DNA from 3 places in the Kitasatospora sp. NPDC036934 genome. Region 1 is predicted to be linked to each of the others. Evidence: riboswitches for the same ligand, from Rfam matches in the RefSeq annotation. Region 1 holds a riboswitch; each other region holds the start of a gene.
The links. A riboswitch is a leader RNA that binds a small molecule or an ion and turns the genes downstream of it on or off. The one in region 1 is predicted to bind S-adenosylmethionine.

Region 2: it holds a riboswitch for S-adenosylmethionine, as region 1 does, so the genes downstream of both, ACZ7BZ_RS00950 (IclR family transcriptional regulator) here and ACZ7BZ_RS30800 (aminotransferase class V-fold PLP-dependent enzyme) in region 1, are expected to answer to the same signal.
Region 3: it holds a riboswitch for S-adenosylmethionine, as region 1 does, so the genes downstream of both, thrC (threonine synthase) here and ACZ7BZ_RS30800 (aminotransferase class V-fold PLP-dependent enzyme) in region 1, are expected to answer to the same signal.

Annotation. Positions count from the first base shown of each region.
Region 1 covers NZ_JBVJQR010000026.1:81,655-86,670, reverse strand. The annotation lists gene ACZ7BZ_RS30820 (NYN domain-containing protein) at 1-289, opposite strand, end outside; gene ACZ7BZ_RS30815 (hypothetical protein) at 555-818, opposite strand; gene ACZ7BZ_RS30810 (rhomboid family intramembrane serine protease) at 1,049-1,831, shown strand; gene ACZ7BZ_RS30805 (Lrp/AsnC ligand binding domain-containing protein) at 1,873-2,154, shown strand; gene ACZ7BZ_RS30800 (aminotransferase class V-fold PLP-dependent enzyme) at 2,172-3,536, opposite strand; SAM riboswitch class IV at 3,589-3,706, opposite strand; gene trpD (anthranilate phosphoribosyltransferase) at 3,886-4,962, opposite strand.
Region 2 covers NZ_JBVJQR010000001.1:198,899-203,914, reverse strand. The annotation lists gene ACZ7BZ_RS00955 (hypothetical protein) at 214-489, shown strand; gene ACZ7BZ_RS00950 (IclR family transcriptional regulator) at 585-1,298, opposite strand; SAM riboswitch class I at 1,500-1,642, opposite strand; gene ACZ7BZ_RS00945 (hypothetical protein) at 1,771-2,028, shown strand; gene ACZ7BZ_RS00940 (class I SAM-dependent methyltransferase) at 2,099-2,890, opposite strand; gene ACZ7BZ_RS00935 (hydroxymethylcytosylglucuronate/cytosylglucuronate synthase) at 3,169-4,410, shown strand; gene blsE (cytosylglucuronate decarboxylase) at 4,466-5,016, shown strand, end outside.
Region 3 covers NZ_JBVJQR010000009.1:3,518-8,533, reverse strand. The annotation lists gene thrC (threonine synthase) at 26-1,306, opposite strand; SAM riboswitch class I at 1,324-1,459, opposite strand; gene ACZ7BZ_RS15465 (glucosyl-3-phosphoglycerate synthase) at 1,603-2,634, shown strand; gene ACZ7BZ_RS15460 (alpha,alpha-trehalose-phosphate synthase (UDP-forming)) at 2,673-4,157, shown strand; gene otsB (trehalose-phosphatase) at 4,188-5,016, opposite strand, start outside.

The DNA of each region.
Region 1 (5,016 bases):
CCGCGACGTCCATCGGATCGGCGGCGCCGGGGACGGTGCCCGACTCCAGCGCCTTCACCAGGTCCGGCTGGCCCAGCCGCAGCCGCTCCGCTATCCGCACCCGGAAGGCCGGCTCGGACTCCAGCGCCGCCGCCAGCGCGGTGGCCGCGTACTTGGCCCGCCGCGCGGGAGTGAACTTGGCGTACTGACGCAGGCTCTGCGGCAGTTCCCCGGGCGGCAGCCCGCCCAGCGCGTCCGAGGCCAGCCCGACCACCCGTCGGCGCACGCCCTCGGGCAGCGGCCGGTCCAGCTTCTCGGCCGTGCGCTCCGCCGCGGCACCCGGGGCAGTGGTCTCGGACGGAACCGTCCCGGCGGCCGGCTGCGGTGCCTGCGCAGCGGGCTGAAGCCCCTGCGGTTCGCCGGGCTCCCTCGCTGCGTCCACCACGTCCTCGGCTCCGATCCTGGTCCAGCGGGTGCGGCCGCGGCCGCCCCTGTCGTCACGCTCCGTGCGTCTTGTCTGTATTGTCCCGTGCGGTGGACGGCCGCGTCGCGCACCGCCCGCCGCACCGGAGGGGTCAGCCCTGCGCGGCAGGGGCCTCCGCGCCCTCGGCGCCCGGGCGGGCCACCAGCTCGACCTGGTCCACCGCGTTGCACCAGCGGCAGCGCACCGACTCGACCGTCTCGCTGTGCACCTCGGTCTCCTCGACCTTGGACTCGCCGGCCAGGTCGAAGTGCAGGAACTCGGTCACCCGCGCGGTGCGGGTCACGTCGAAGCGGGTGAGGTTGCCGCACAGCGTGCAGCGCCAGCGCGTCTCGGCGGTCAGGGCGGGGACGGTCATCGGGGATCCTCTCGGCTGGTTCCCTGGGTGGGCTAGGCGCTCCCCCCGGAGCCCCGGCGTCGGCGGCGGGAGGCGGGATTGCCCGGCCCAAGCCTATTGCCTGGGGCAACCATCAGGACCACCGGTCAGCCGAGATGACCGGAGCCCGTTCCGGCCCACCGGACCGACCGGTAGTCCACCTGCCGTAAACCGCTGTGTCACCTGCCGCGCCCGGAGGGATGCTTGGCCGCATGGCGCTCGCGACCCCCGGCCACACCGACGCCCGGGACGGCCGCCCGGCGGTGGCCGCCCCGGCGGTCACCTACGCCCTGATCGCGGTCAACACCCTGGTCTTCCTGCTCGGCCCGGCGGCCGGCGTCAACCCGCTGTACGGCACCGGCCAGGCCCGGATCTGCGCCGAGCAGCGCTACGAGCAGCGCTGGGGAGCCGTCCCCGCCGAACTGCTGACCGGCCACCCGCTCACCGCCGAGCAGCTGGCCGAGGCCCCCGACCCGGTCCCCGGCTGCCCCGCCGCCCCCACCCCGGGCAAGCACCCCGCCGTGTCCGCCCTCACCGGCCTCTTCCTGCACGCCGGCTGGCTGCACCTGCTGGGCAACCTGCTCTTCCTCCACGTCTTCGGCCCCACCGTCGAACGCCGGGTCGGCCGGGCCAGGTACCTCCTCTTCTACCTGGCCGCCGGCAGCCTGGCCTCGTACGGTTTCGCGCTCGCCGAGGCCCGCTCGCCGGACTCCACCCGGGTCCTGATCGGCGCCTCGGGCGCGATCGCCGCCGCCCTCGGCGCCTACCTGCGCTTCCACCCGCGGGCCCGGGTGACCACCCTGGTCCCGCTGCTCCTCTTCCTCCCGCTGCGCTTCCCGGCCTGGCTGGTGCTCGGCCTGTGGTTCGCCCTGCAGTGGTGGTCGGTGCACTCGGCCGGGCCCGGAGTGGCCTACCTGGTGCACGTGATCGGCTTCTCGGCCGGCTTCCTGTACGCCTGCACCGTGGTCGGACACCCCCCGAGACGGCCCGGCTGAGGCCCGATACGCTGGCCGCACCCCATGAAGGAGCCCGCACAGTGATCACTGCCATCGTCCTGATCAAGACCAGTGTCGACCGCATCCCGGAGATCGCCGAGGCCATCGCCGCGATCGAGGGGGTCAGCGAGGTGTACTCGGTGACCGGTGGCTACGACCTGGTGGCAATGGTCCGGGTGCGCCGTCACGACGACCTGGCCGAGGTCATCCCGGGCCGGCTCAACAAGGTCCCGGGCGTGGCCCACACCGAGACCCAGATCGCCTTCCGCACCTACTCCCAGCACGACCTGGAAGCGGCCTTCGCCCTCGGCCTGGACGAGTAGCGGTCCGCCCGCACCCCTCAGCCCTCGCGTCGGGTGTCGGCGACGCAACGGCCGCCCTCGTTGCGGTAGTTCCACGCCGCGCCGTCGGTGACCAGCTCACGGACGGCGGTCAGGAAGCGCTCCACGTGCTCGTCCGGCGTGCCCGCCCCGAAGCTCACCCGGATCGCGTTCAGGCTGCGCTCGCCCGGCAGCGAGGGCTCGGGCGCCCCGCACTCGGACGGAGCGACGTCCTCGTCCCCGAGGAGGGTCCGCACCAGCGGGTGGGCGCAGAACAGCCCGTCGCGCACCCCGATGCCGTACTCGGCGGACAGCGCGGCCGAGAAGTGCGAGCTGTTCCAGCCCCGGACGACGAAGGACAGCACGCCCACCCGGGCCGAGCCGGCGCCGAACAGGTTCAGCACCCGGACCTCCGGGATCTCCCCCAGCCCGGCCGTCAGCCGGTCGACCAGCTGCCGCTCCCGGGCCTCCAGCGCGTCGAAGCCGGCCTCGGTGAGCGCCCGACAGGCCGAGGCGATCGCGTAGGCGCCGATCACGTTGGGCGAGCCGGCCTCGTGCCGGGCCGGGCCGGTGTGCCACTGGACCGCCACCGAGCCGTCCGGCTCCCGGGCCACCGTCCGGGTCGCCCCGCCGCCGGCCAGGTACGGCTCGGCCGCGTCCAGCCAGTCGGCCCGCCCGGCCAGCACTCCGGCGCCGAACGGCGCGTACAGCTTGTGGCCGGAGAAGGCGATCCAGTCGACGCCCAGCTCGCGCACCGAGACCCGGTGGTGCGGGGCCAGTTGGGCGGCGTCCAGCACCACCCGGGCGCCGTACCGGTGCGCGGTCGCGGTCAGCTCCGCGACCGGCCACAGCTCGCCGGTCACATTGGAGGCGCCGGTGACGCACAGCAGCTTGGGGCCCTCGGGCGCGGCGGCCAGCGCGGTCTCCAACGCCTCCACCGCCTCGGCCCGCGAGCGCGGCGCCCGCAGGTACCCGACCTCCAGCCCGGCGTGCGCCCAGGGCAGCAGCGAGGCGTGGTGCTCGGTCTCGAAGGCGAACACCCGGGTGCCCGCCGGCACCGCCGCGGCCAGCAGGTTGAGCGAGTCGGTGGTGGCGCGGGTGAAGACCACCTGGTCGCCCTCGCGCAGGTCGAGGAACTCGGCGACGGTCCGTCGGCTCTGCTCGAACAGGTCGGTGGACAGCTGCGAGAGGTACCCGGCCCCGCGGTGCACGCTGCCGTAGTACGGCGCGTAGGCGGCGACGTCGTCCCACACCCGCTGGAGCGCCGGCGCGCTGGCCGCGTAGTCGAGCGCCGCGTAGCCGACCTTCGCACCGCTGACCAGCGGCACCTGGACGTCGTGGCCGAGGACGGCGAGCGGGGCGGCGGTTTCGAGAGCGAGGGACATGAGGATGCACTCCTTCACGGGGTAAGGGACCCCGGGAGTACTCGTCGTCCGGTGTCCGCGCTTGTCGCGCGGACGGCGTGCCCGGCGACCCGGTCCTCACCCAGGGCACCCCGCCACGGACGGAGGGTTGCCGGACAGCAAGCTGGGGCTTGACGCTGTCACTCATGACCTGGCGAAGACTCTAGGTCGGGTACGTCGGACGGTCAAACGGCCATCCACCATCCGGACAGCGTCTTCGCCCCTCGCCTCCGGGGCGCTCCGACCCGGCGCCGACGCTCGGGGCGCATCGGCTCGGGGCGCGCGCGAAGGGCCCGTGCCCACGAACCGGCACGGGCCCTCAACTGCCGCCTCAGATCCGGCTGGTGGCCTCCGACCAACGCCGCAGCAGGTCCTGCGCCCGGCCCGAGTCGATCGCCTCCGCCGCCCGCACCATGCCCGCCGCGAGCTGCTCGGCCAGCGGCGCGTCGCCCAGGTCGAGCGCGACCAGCGCCGCCGCGGTGTTGAGCAGGACGGCGTCCCGCACCGGCCCGCGCTCCCCGGCCAGCAGCCGGCGCGCCACCTCGGCGTTGTACGCGGCGTCAGCCCCGCGCAGCGCCTCGATGCCGACCAGTTCGATGCCGACGTCCCGCGGGTCGAAGGTGGTCTCGGTGACCCCCCCGTCGCGCACCACCCAGACCCGCGAGGTGGTGGTGATGGTCAGTTCGTCCAGGCCGTCGTCGCCGCGGAACACCAGTGCCGTCGCCCCGCGCCGGGCGAGCACCCCGGCGATCAGCCCGGACAGCCGGGTGTCGAAGCAGCCGATGGCGTGCGAGGTGACCTTCGCCGGATTGGTCAGCGGGCCGAGGAGGTTGAACGCGGTGGGCACCCCGAGATCGCGCCGCGCGGTGGCGGCGTGCCGCATCGAGGGGTGGAACTTCGCCGCGAAGCAGAAGGTGAGCCCGACCTCCTCGGCCACCTCGGCCACTCGCCGGGAGGAGAGGTCCAGCACCACCCCGAGCTTCTCCAGCACGTCCGAGGACCCGCTGGACGAGGAGGCGGCCCGGTTGCCGTGCTTGACCACCTTGGCCCCGGCCGCCGCCGCGACGATCGCCGACATGGTCGAGATGTTGACGGTCTTCGCCCGGTCCCCGCCGGTGCCGACGATGTCGACCGCCGGGCCGGGGATCTCCAGCGGCTCGGCGTGCTCGTACATCGCGTCCACCAGGCCCGCGACCTCGTCGACCGTCTCGCCCTTGGCCCGCAGCGCCACCATGAACCCGGCCACCTGGACGGGGGACGCCTCGCCGCTCATGATCCGGTCCATCGCCCACGCGGTGGACGAGCGGTCGAGGTCCTCCCCCTTCAACAGCGCCGCCAGGAGGTCCGGCCAGGTGCGGACCACCTGCGCGGGGTCGGTACCACCGTTCGCAGGGTTCACGTTCACCATGGCTGACTCCAGCTGTTGTCGGTTCCCCGCTCGGGGGACGTCCGTACGGATGGA
Region 2 (5,016 bases), on a different contig from region 1:
AAGCTGCGCAGCACGCCGTAGTGCTCGCCGCCCGGGCCCAGGACGAGGGTCTGATGGGCGCAGTCCGCCCGGTCGTGCAGTCGGTTCTGCGGGCGAGGACGCCCAGTGTGCCGGCCCCGACCGGGCGCCGGGGGGCTGACCTCACCCGCGCTCCGGTGACCCCCAGATTTCTAACACGCGGCCGCGCCCCGCGGAGGCCCGCGGTGTCCCCGCGTGTCGGTCCTGGACGGCAGCCCCGGTGCGCCCGCATCTGCAACCACGGCTGGCCCCGTCCGCGCCAACCCCGGCACCGACGTGATCGTGGACCGGGTGCTCACCGGGGCCCGGACCGGCTCGATCGTCCTCAACCACGACGGCTTCCTCACACCCGAGTTCGTCCCGGCCCCGGGCGGACCGGCCGACCGCTCCCATACCGCCGAGGCCGTCCACCACTACCTGCCGCGGCTCCGCACGGCCGGCTACCGGTTCACCGTCCCCGGGGACTCCTGACACCCGCCTGACCGCCGCAGCGGAGCGGTGCACCGCAGTGCGGGACCACGGCGCACCGTCGCACTATGGCAGGTCGCAGCTCGCAGGTCGGCAGATCAGGGGCGGCGCAGCGCCTCGCTCAGCTGGCCGGCCGCCTCGACCACCGCCTGGGAGAGGCGGGCGCCGGGGTGCCGGGTGAGCCGTTCGATCGGGCCCGAGACGGAGACGGCGGCCACCACCCGCCCGCCCGGACCGCGCACGGGCGCGGCGACGGAGGCGACGCCGGGCTCGCGCTCGCCGACGGCCTGGGCCCAGCCCCGGCGCCGGACCCCGCTGAGGGCGGTGGCGGTGAAACGGGCGCCCTGGAGCCCCCGGTGGAGGCGCTCGGGCTCCTCCCAGGCGAGCAGCACCTGGGCGGCGGACCCGGCCTTCATCGGCAGGGCCAGGCCGACCGGAACGGTGTCGCGCAGGCCGAAGAGGCGCTCGGCCGCCGCCACGCAGACCCGGACCTCGCCCTGCCGGCGGTAGAGCTGGGCGGTCTCACCGGTGACGTCGCGCAGCTGGGTGAGGATCGGGCCGGCGGCGGTCAGCAGGTGGTCCTCACCCGCGGCCACCGACAGCTCGGTGAGCCGCGGCCCGAGGACGAACCGGCCCTGCAGGTCACGCCCGAGCAGGCGGTGGTGTTCCAGTGCGACGGCGATCCGGTGGGCGGTCGGCCGGGCCAGGCCGGTGGCGTCGACCAGGCCGGCCAGGGTGGCCGGTCCGGCCTCCAGGGTGCCGAGGATCGAGGTGATCTTGTCGAGCACGCCGACACCGCTCGTGTTCTCCATGGACGGGTACTCCAGTCTCAGATCCCGTGGCCGTGGATGGGTTCGGCTCACGGGCGCTCCGGTGGGGGGGTGGGAGCGGGGCGGTCAGCGAGGAGGGGCCTGCGAAGCGGGCCGATTGCCTGCGCCGGACACGAGATGGGTACGCGAAAGGGCCGGGGCGGGAAGCGCCCGGACGAAGGACAGCACAGAGAGCACCGTGTCTCCTCATCTTCCCCGCGCCACGTTGGCGACAGGCCGGAGTTGGCACTGACCCCGAACGGCACGGCGCGTACTTCGGACGCCGGGTCGAACGGGGAGTTGCCGGGGCTTCGTAGGGCCGGTCCCTCCACCCCTCTGGATGATTCGCGGAGAACCATACAAGATTTCCGGGGCATCCCGCCAAACCTTTCCCGCACCTCCACACCCGGAACCCCAGGGACCGACGCACCGGGACCGGTCGGCGGGGTGGCCGGGACGCGGAAGAATACGACGGGTGACCAGCACTCAGCCGCCTCCCCGGGGCCTCACCGCCCTGATCCCCGACGCCCGCGCCAGGGCCACGCCCGGTGAACGGGCCGCCTCCCAACTCCTGCACCTGCGCGAGGCGACCGTGCCGGTTCCGGTCCTCGCCGCGGCCGCCGAGCTGATCGCCCCTCAGCTGCAGGACCCCGACCCGGCCACCCGCGCGGCCGCCACCGCCGTGCACACCCGCCTGCTCGCTGCCATCGAGGACGCCGGGCCGGGCCGGTAGACCCTGCCAGGCCCGGTGACCGCCACCCGACCGAGCGACACCGGTCCCCGGGCCCGCCGGGCCCGGGGGCTCAGGGCAGGGCGCCCGACGCGCGCCGAACGGTGAGCATGTCCTGGGTGTGGCCGATCGCGTAGCTGCCGTCGGGCTGGGCGAAGTGCTCCCGGACGTAGGCGGTGAGGGCGGCCCGGGTGGGGAGGGGGTCCAGGGCGGCGAGGTCGGCGACGTTGACCATGAACTCGGCGACGTCGACGGCCTCGGCGAGGTGGGGCGTGCGGTAGTGGAGGTCGAGGGTCTCCAAGGCGTAGCTGTGGGCCGGGCGGTGGGCGCGCAGGCCGTCGAGGAGGGCGCTCAGGTCGTAGCGCACGCCGGTGAAGTGGGCGGCCATCCTCATGCAGGGGCTCTCGGGGTTCTGCAGGACGACCAGCAGGGTTCCGCCGGGGGCCGTCCACTCGATGGCGCGGGTGACGGTGGGGAGCCAGTCGGGCTCCGGGACGTAGTAGAGCACGTGGGAGAGGTGGACCAGGTCGGCCGGCTCGGACGGCTCGGCGCGGTCCAGCGGTTCGGGGAGGACGACGGCGCCCGGGCAGGCGGCACCGAGCTTCTCCCGCATGGCGGCGCTCGGTTCCACGGCGATCGTGCGGTCGAAGTACCGGGCCAGGTGGGCGGTGGTGCGGCCGTCGCCGGCGCCGAGGTCCAGCAGGACCCGGCGGTGCGGGAGAGCGGTGGCGACCTCGGTCAGCCTGGCGTGGGTGCGGGGCTTCTCGTCGGTGCCGGCGAGGAAGAGGTCGAAGGCCCGCCGGTAGTCGGTGCCGGAGGTCTCCAGCACGCGGACCGGATCGGTGTCGTCCGCCAACTGTTCCATCTGGTGCCCCTCCTGGGGATCGATACGGCCGAGGTGCGGATTTGGATGGGCGCCCATTGCAGCCCGCCGCCTCGACCATCGGGCGCAGGCACGTTCCTGCCCGCGTGTTGCGCGTACATCAGATTGACTGCCCGTCGTCAATTCACCGAAGACCAATTTCACCTAGTGGGGTGGTTAGCTTCCGTTTTTCCGTAGGTAGTCGAACCGACCCACGATCTCAGGCCTGGTACGAATACGGAACGACAGGAAATCAGGAACGGGCGGGGGAGTTGGTACGGATGACGACGAGAACGACGTCAACGACGGCGAGGACGGAGACCCGGACGGTCGCCGTGGCCGGGGTCGAGTTCGGCTGGGGCAGTTCCGGCAAGCTGAGCGCGGTGCTGTCCGCCCTCCGGGGCCGCGACGGCGACCGGCTGAGATTCATCGGGCTGGCCTCGGGGCTGGGCAGGCCGGTGCTCGCCGAGCACCCGGTGGAGCGCTGGTTCGACCTGCCGGAGCACCGGTCGGCGGAGGAACTGACCCGGATCGTCCGGACGCAGCGCGTGCAGGCGGCGCTGGTGGTGCTGGACGGCGGCCTGGCGAAGGCGCTTCGGGCCTGCGGGGTCCCGGTGGTGTTCGTGGACAGCCTGCCGTTCCTCTGGACGGACGGCGACCGCCCCGACCTCCCGCTGGACACCGAGGTCTACTGCGCCCAGCGGTGCGTGGCGCTGCCGCCGGAGGGTGCCCGGGTGCTGGCCGATGTCCACCGGCTCCGCTGGGTGGACGCCGTGATCGCCGACGGCGGAGCCGCCCGCGGCAGCCCGCCGACACCCCGCCCCCGGCGCGCCCTGCTCAGCCTCGGCGGGCTGCGCGCACCCCAACTCACCGACTGGGCCAGCTATCCCCAGCTCGTGCTGCCCGCGGCCCTGGAGGCACTCACCGCCAGCGGGGTCAGCGAGGTCCACATCGCGGGCAACCTGCCCGCCTGGCTGGCCGCGCAGCTGGTGGACTCCTGCGCCCACCCGGCCACCACCACCGTCGGCGCCCTGCCCCACGAGGAGTTCCTGCGCCGCCTCGCCGAGTGCGACGTCCTGCTCACCTCCCCCGGCCTCACCACCCTGCTGGAGGCGGGCCGGCTCGGGACACCCACCATCTGTCTGCCCCCGCAGAACCTCAGCCAGATCTTCAACGGCCGCTTCCACAGCCAGGCGCTGGGCACCGACACCCGCGTGCGCTGGCCGAAGGAGGTGTTCGACGAGGACGAGGCGCTGGCACTGCGCGCCCACGGCGAGGGCAAGGCCCTCGACGTGATCTACGGCGGCATCGCCCGCGCCGCAGACCTCGGCCGCCACCGGGCGGCGACGCCCGTACGGGAGGCCCTGGTCGAGCAGCTCGGGCGCCTGGCCACCGACCATCCCGGCACCGACTGGACGGCGCTGACCAGCGCGGTCGGCACGGCCGGCGCGGAGCAGGTCGCCGACGCCCTGGTCCGGCTGCTGGCCGAACAGCCCCCGGGGGCCGCCGATCCGGTCCGCTGATGTGCCCGTGCCACCGACGGAATCGATCCCAGACGGAAAGGCCCCAGGTGTCCTCGTGTCCCCCACCACGCATCCGCGCCCGCGCTACCTGTTCATCCGCATCCTCGAAGCCTGCAACGCCGACTGCTTCATGTGCGACTTCGCACTCTCCCGCGACACCTTCCGCTTCTCCTCCACCGACTTCGCCGAACTGCTGCCGAAAGCCCGCGCGGCCGGAGTCGCGTACATCCGGTTCACCGGCGGCGAACCGCTGATGCACCCGGAGGTGGTAGCGCTGGTCCGGGCCGGCACCGAAGCCGGGATGAAGATGTCGGTCATCACCAACGGCTCCCTCCTCCCCAAGTACGCCAAGGACCTCTCGGCGGCCGGGCTGGCCCAGGTGATCGTCAGCCTGGACGGCTCCTCGGCCGAGACCCATGACATCTACCGCCGCTCCCCCGGCATGTTCGAGGCCGGACTGCGCGGGCTGCGGCTGGCCGCCGAACTCGGCGTGCTGCCCCGCGTCAACACCGTGGTCGGGCCGCACAACTACACCGAAATGCCAGCCCTCCAGCGGGTGTTGACGGACGCCGGGGTCCGCCAGTGGGAGCTGTCGGCGCTCAAGCT
Region 3 (5,016 bases), on a different contig from region 1:
CTCTCCTTGCGGGGTGGGGGGCGGTTCAGGCGGACGCGAGGCCGGCGGCGCGGAAGGCGTCCAGGCTCGGGCGGATCACGGCGGTCATCCCGGCCTCGGAGACGGCGTCCAGCGTCTTCAGGCCGTCGCCGGTGTTGATCGCGACGGTCTCCTTGGCCGGATCCAGCTGACCGGTCTCGACCAGCTTCTTCAGCACGCCGACGGTCACCCCGCCCGCGGTCTCGGCGAAGATCCCCTCGGTGCGGGCCAGCAACCGGATCGCCGCCACCACCTCCGCGTCCGTGACGTCCTCGACCGCACCGCCGGTGCGGCGGGCGATGTCCAGCACGTACGGGCCGTCCGCCGGGTTGCCGATCGCCAGCGACTTGGCGATGGTGTCCGGCTTCACCGGCTTGATCACGTCCCGCCCGGCCTTGAAGGCCGCCGACACCGGCGAGCAGCCCTCCGCCTGGGCGCCGAAGATCCGGTACGGCCGGTCCTCGACCAGGCCCAGCTTGATCAGCTCCTGCAGCCCCTTGTCGATCTTCGTCAGCTGGGAGCCCGAGGCGATCGGGATGACGATCTGCTCCGGCAGCCGCCAGCCGAGCTGCTCGCAGATCTCGTACGCCAGCGTCTTGGAGCCCTCGCCGTAGTACGGCCGCAGATTGACGTTCACGAAGCCCCAGCCCTCGCCGGCCTGGTCCCCGATCAGCTCCGAGCAGAAGCGGTTCACGTCGTCGTAGTTGCCCTCGATGCCGACCAGCTCGCCGCCGTACACCCCGGCCATCACGACCTTGCCCTGCTCCAGGTCGTGCGGGATGAACACGCAGGACCGGAACCCGGCCCGGGCCGCCGCCGCGCCCACCGCACCGGCCAGGTTGCCGGTGGAGGAGCAGGACAGCGTGGTGTAGCCGAACGCCCGGGCCGCCTCGATCGCACACGCGACCACCCGGTCCTTGAACGAGTGGGTCGGGTTGCCGGAGTCGTCCTTGATGTGCAGCTGCGCGGTGAACCCGAGCTCCCGGCCCAGGTTGTCGGCCTTCACCAGCGGGGTCCAGCCGGGGTTCAGGTTGGGCTTCGAAGCGACGTCGGCCGGCACCGGCAGCAGCGGCGCGTAGCGCCAGATGGACGCGGGGCCGGACTCGATCCGCTTGCGCAGCTCCTCGGCGCGCTCGCTCCCGAACTCGTACGCGATCTCCAGCGGCCCGAAGCACTCCAGGCAGGCGAAGTCGGGGCCGAGCGGGAAGCGGGTTCCGCATTCCCGACACGACAGCGCGGCGGCGGGGCCGAGGTCGACGGATGCGGGTGCGGCAGTGTCGATAGCCATGATGGCGGAGGCCTCTCTCCTCATCTTCCCCGTGGCGCGGGCGCGCCACAGGCCGGAATTGGCACCTGTCCCGCCGGGGCCTGTCGACGACAGCCGAGCGAGAAGGTTGCCGGGACGTCAACGGGCCGTTCCCTCAGTCCCTCTGGATGAGCTTGTGAAGTTATGGTTCAGCGGCGACCCCGGCGTGCGAAGGTCCGACCGCTGTACGAAGACTGTATCCGAAGGCGTCAACCTCGAACGGGACCGTCCGCCACGCGAGATGGCCCGTTCCACCTATCCCGCCGAGGAGAGTCACCGTGCCCGCCGAACCGACCCCCGCGCTCCTCCCGCAGGCGGCGTCCTGGCTCCGCCGCCGCTCGTGGAGCGCGGCCGAGCGGCCGGTGCACACCCTGCTGGAGGCCAAACAGCGCACCGGCCGCACCGTCAGCGTCGTCCTCCCGGCGCTCGACGAGGAGGCCACCGTCGGCGACATCGTCCGCACCGTCCGCCGCGAGCTGATGGAGCGGGTGCCCCTGGTCGACGAACTCGTCGTGGTGGACTCCGGCTCCACCGACGCCACCGCCGCCGTCGCCGCCGAGGCCGGCGCCCGGGTGGAACACCGCGACCGGATCCTCCCCCGGCTGCCCGTCGTCCCCGGCAAGGGCGAGGTGCTCTGGCGCTCCCTGCTGGTCACCCGCGGCGACATCGTCTGCTTCGTCGACGCCGACCTGCGCGAGTTCGACCCGGCCTTCGTCTCCGGCATCGTCGGCCCGCTGCTGACCGACGAGTCCATCCAGCTGGTCAAGGCCATGTACGACCGCCCGCTGGAGACGGACAGCGGAGCGGTCGTCCCGGCCGGCGGCGGGCGGGTCACCGAACTCGTCGCCCGCCCCCTCCTCAACCTCCACTGGCCCGAGCTCGCCGGATTCGTCCAGCCGCTCGGCGGCGAGTACGCGGCCCGCCGCTCACTCCTCGAACGGCTGCCCTTCCCCACCGGCTACGGCGTCGAACTCGGCCTGCTGGTCGACGCCCTGGACCTGGTCGGCCTGGACGCCCTGGCCCAGGTCGACGTCGGCGTCCGGCACCACCGCCACCAGGACAGCCAGGCCCTCGGCCGGATGGCCGCCACCATCTACCGCACCGCCCTCGAACGCCTCGACCGCACCCACCGCCTCAAGGCCTCCGCCGACCTCGTCCACCCCCACCTCACCCAGTTCAGCCGCGCCCCGGAGACCCTCCCCCGGCCTTCGGCCGGGGGGACCCCCATCTTCACCCCCCACACCCACCCCGTGACGGCCCTGGAGCGCCCCCCGATGCACACCCTCCCCGAATACGCGATCCGGCACTGAAACGTTTGCGGCCCCCACCCCCCGGCAAGATGCCAACCATGGGCGATCTCACGACCGAACGTTCGAGTGCGACCGGAACCGCCCCAGTCCTGGTGGCCTCCAACCGGGGACCGGTGTCCTTCAGCACCGCCGACGACGGCACGCTGACCCTGCGCCGCGGCGGCGGCGGCCTGGTCTCCGGCCTCTCCACGATCGACGACCCCACCGCCGTCTGGGTCTGCGCCGCACTCGGTGACGCCGACCGCAGAGCCGCCCGGGAGGCCCCCGACGGCCGCCTCGACCTCGCCGGGCACGAGGTCGGCGGCCAGGCCGTACGGATGCTCGACATCGACCGGGAGACCTTCGCCCACGCCTACAACGGCGTCGCCAACTCCACCCTCTGGTTCGTCCACCACCTGCTCTACGCGACCCCCACCGCACCCTCCTTCGACGCCGCCTTCCGCACCGAATGGGCCGCCTACCAGGCCTACAACACCGCCTTCGCGAACGCGCTGGCCGCCGAAGCCGCCCCGGACGCCGCGGTCCTGGTGCAGGACTACCACCTCTCCCTCACCCCGGCCCTGCTCCGGCAGGCCCGCCCCGACCTGCGGATCGGCCACTTCTCCCACACCCCCTGGGCCCCGCCCGAGTACTACCGGATGCTCCCCGACGACGTCGCCCGGGCCGTCCTGACCGGCATCCTCGGCGCCGACCGGGCCGGCTTCCTCACCGAACGCTGGGCCCGCGCCTTCGCCGCCTGCTGCGAGGACCTCCTCGGCGCCGAGTTCGACCCCGCCGCCCTCACCGTCACCCACCAGGGCCGCACCACCCACCTCGGCGTCCACGCCCTCGGCGCCGACGCCGACTTCCTCCGCGAGCGCGCCCACCGCCCCGACGTGGACGACCGCCTCACCGGGCTGCGCGCCGCCGTCGGCGACCGCCGCACCATCGTCCGGGTCGACCGCACCGAGCTGAGCAAGAACATCGTCCGCGGCCTCCAGGCCTACCGGCACCTGCTCCGCACCCGCCCCGAGTGGCACGACCGGGTGGTCCACATCGCCTTCGCCTACCCGTCCCGCACCGACCTCGCCGAGTACCGCGACTACACCGCCGAGGTCGAACGCCTCGCCGCCGCCATCAACGCCGAGTTCGCCACCCCGACCTGGCAGCCGCTGATCCTGCACGTCAACGACGACTTCCCGCGTTCCCTGGCCGCCTACCGGCTCGCCGACGTGGCACTCGTCAACCCGATCCGGGACGGCATGAACCTGGTCGCCAAGGAAGTCCCGGTGGTCTCCGACCAGGGCTGCGCCCTGGTCCTGTCCCGGGAGGCCGGCGCCCACGCCGAACTCGGGGACGACGCCCTCACCGTCAACCCCTACGACGTGATCGCCACCGCCGAGGCCCTGCACACCGGTCTCACCATGAGCCCCGAGGAGCGCGCAGACCGCACCAAGCGCCTGGCCGCCGCGGCCACCGCGCTCCCCCCGCAGCAGTGGTTCCTGGACCAGCTCAACGCCCTCGGCCGGCTCGACGCCCGCTGAGGTCTCCTCACCGGGCGTCGGGGGCCTCCCTCAACGCCCGGTGAGAGCCTCCCCCAGGGCCGTCAACAGCTCCACCACGCCCTCGGGCCCGTCGACCACCAGATCCGCCCGGTCGGCGAGCTCGCGCACCGGCGCGTCCCCCACCGCCCCGGCGCACACCAACAGCCCGGCCAGCCCCTGCCCCCGCAGCTTCTGCACCGCCGCGAAGGCCGCCACGTCCCCCAGGTCGTCCCCCGCGTACAGCACGGAACGGGCGCCGCGCTCCCGCAGGAACCCGGTCAGCGCCGCCCCCTTGTCCACCCCCGGCGGCCGCAGCTCCAGCACCAGCCGCCCGGGCTCCACCACCAGCCCGTACGCGGCCGCCAACTCCCCCACCGGCACCCGCAACAGCTCCAGTGCCCGCTCCGGCTCCGCCGTCCGCCGGGTGTGCACCGCAACCGAGCGCCCCTTGTCCTCCACCCACGTCCCCTCGGGCGCCCCCGCCCGCTCCAACACCTCGGGCAACGCCGCCCGCGCCCCGGCCACCCCGGGATGCACCTCCGGCGCCGTCACCACGCCCCGCTCCCAGCGCTCGGCCCCGTAGTGCCCCAGCACCACCAGGCCCGGCACCCCGGCGAACCCCCCGTACTCCGCCGCCAGCGCCGCCGGCCGCCCCGTCACCACCACCACGGCGACCCCCGCCGAGGCCAACCGCCGCAACGCCCCCACCACCCCCGGATGCGCCCGCGCCCGCGAGGGATCCGCCACGATCGGCGCCAACGTCCCGTCGAAGTCCAGCGCCACCACCGTGCCCCCCGGCGCCGCCAGAATCGCCCGCAGCCCGTCCCGCCCGGCTCCGGTGGCCGGCACACCCATCTCG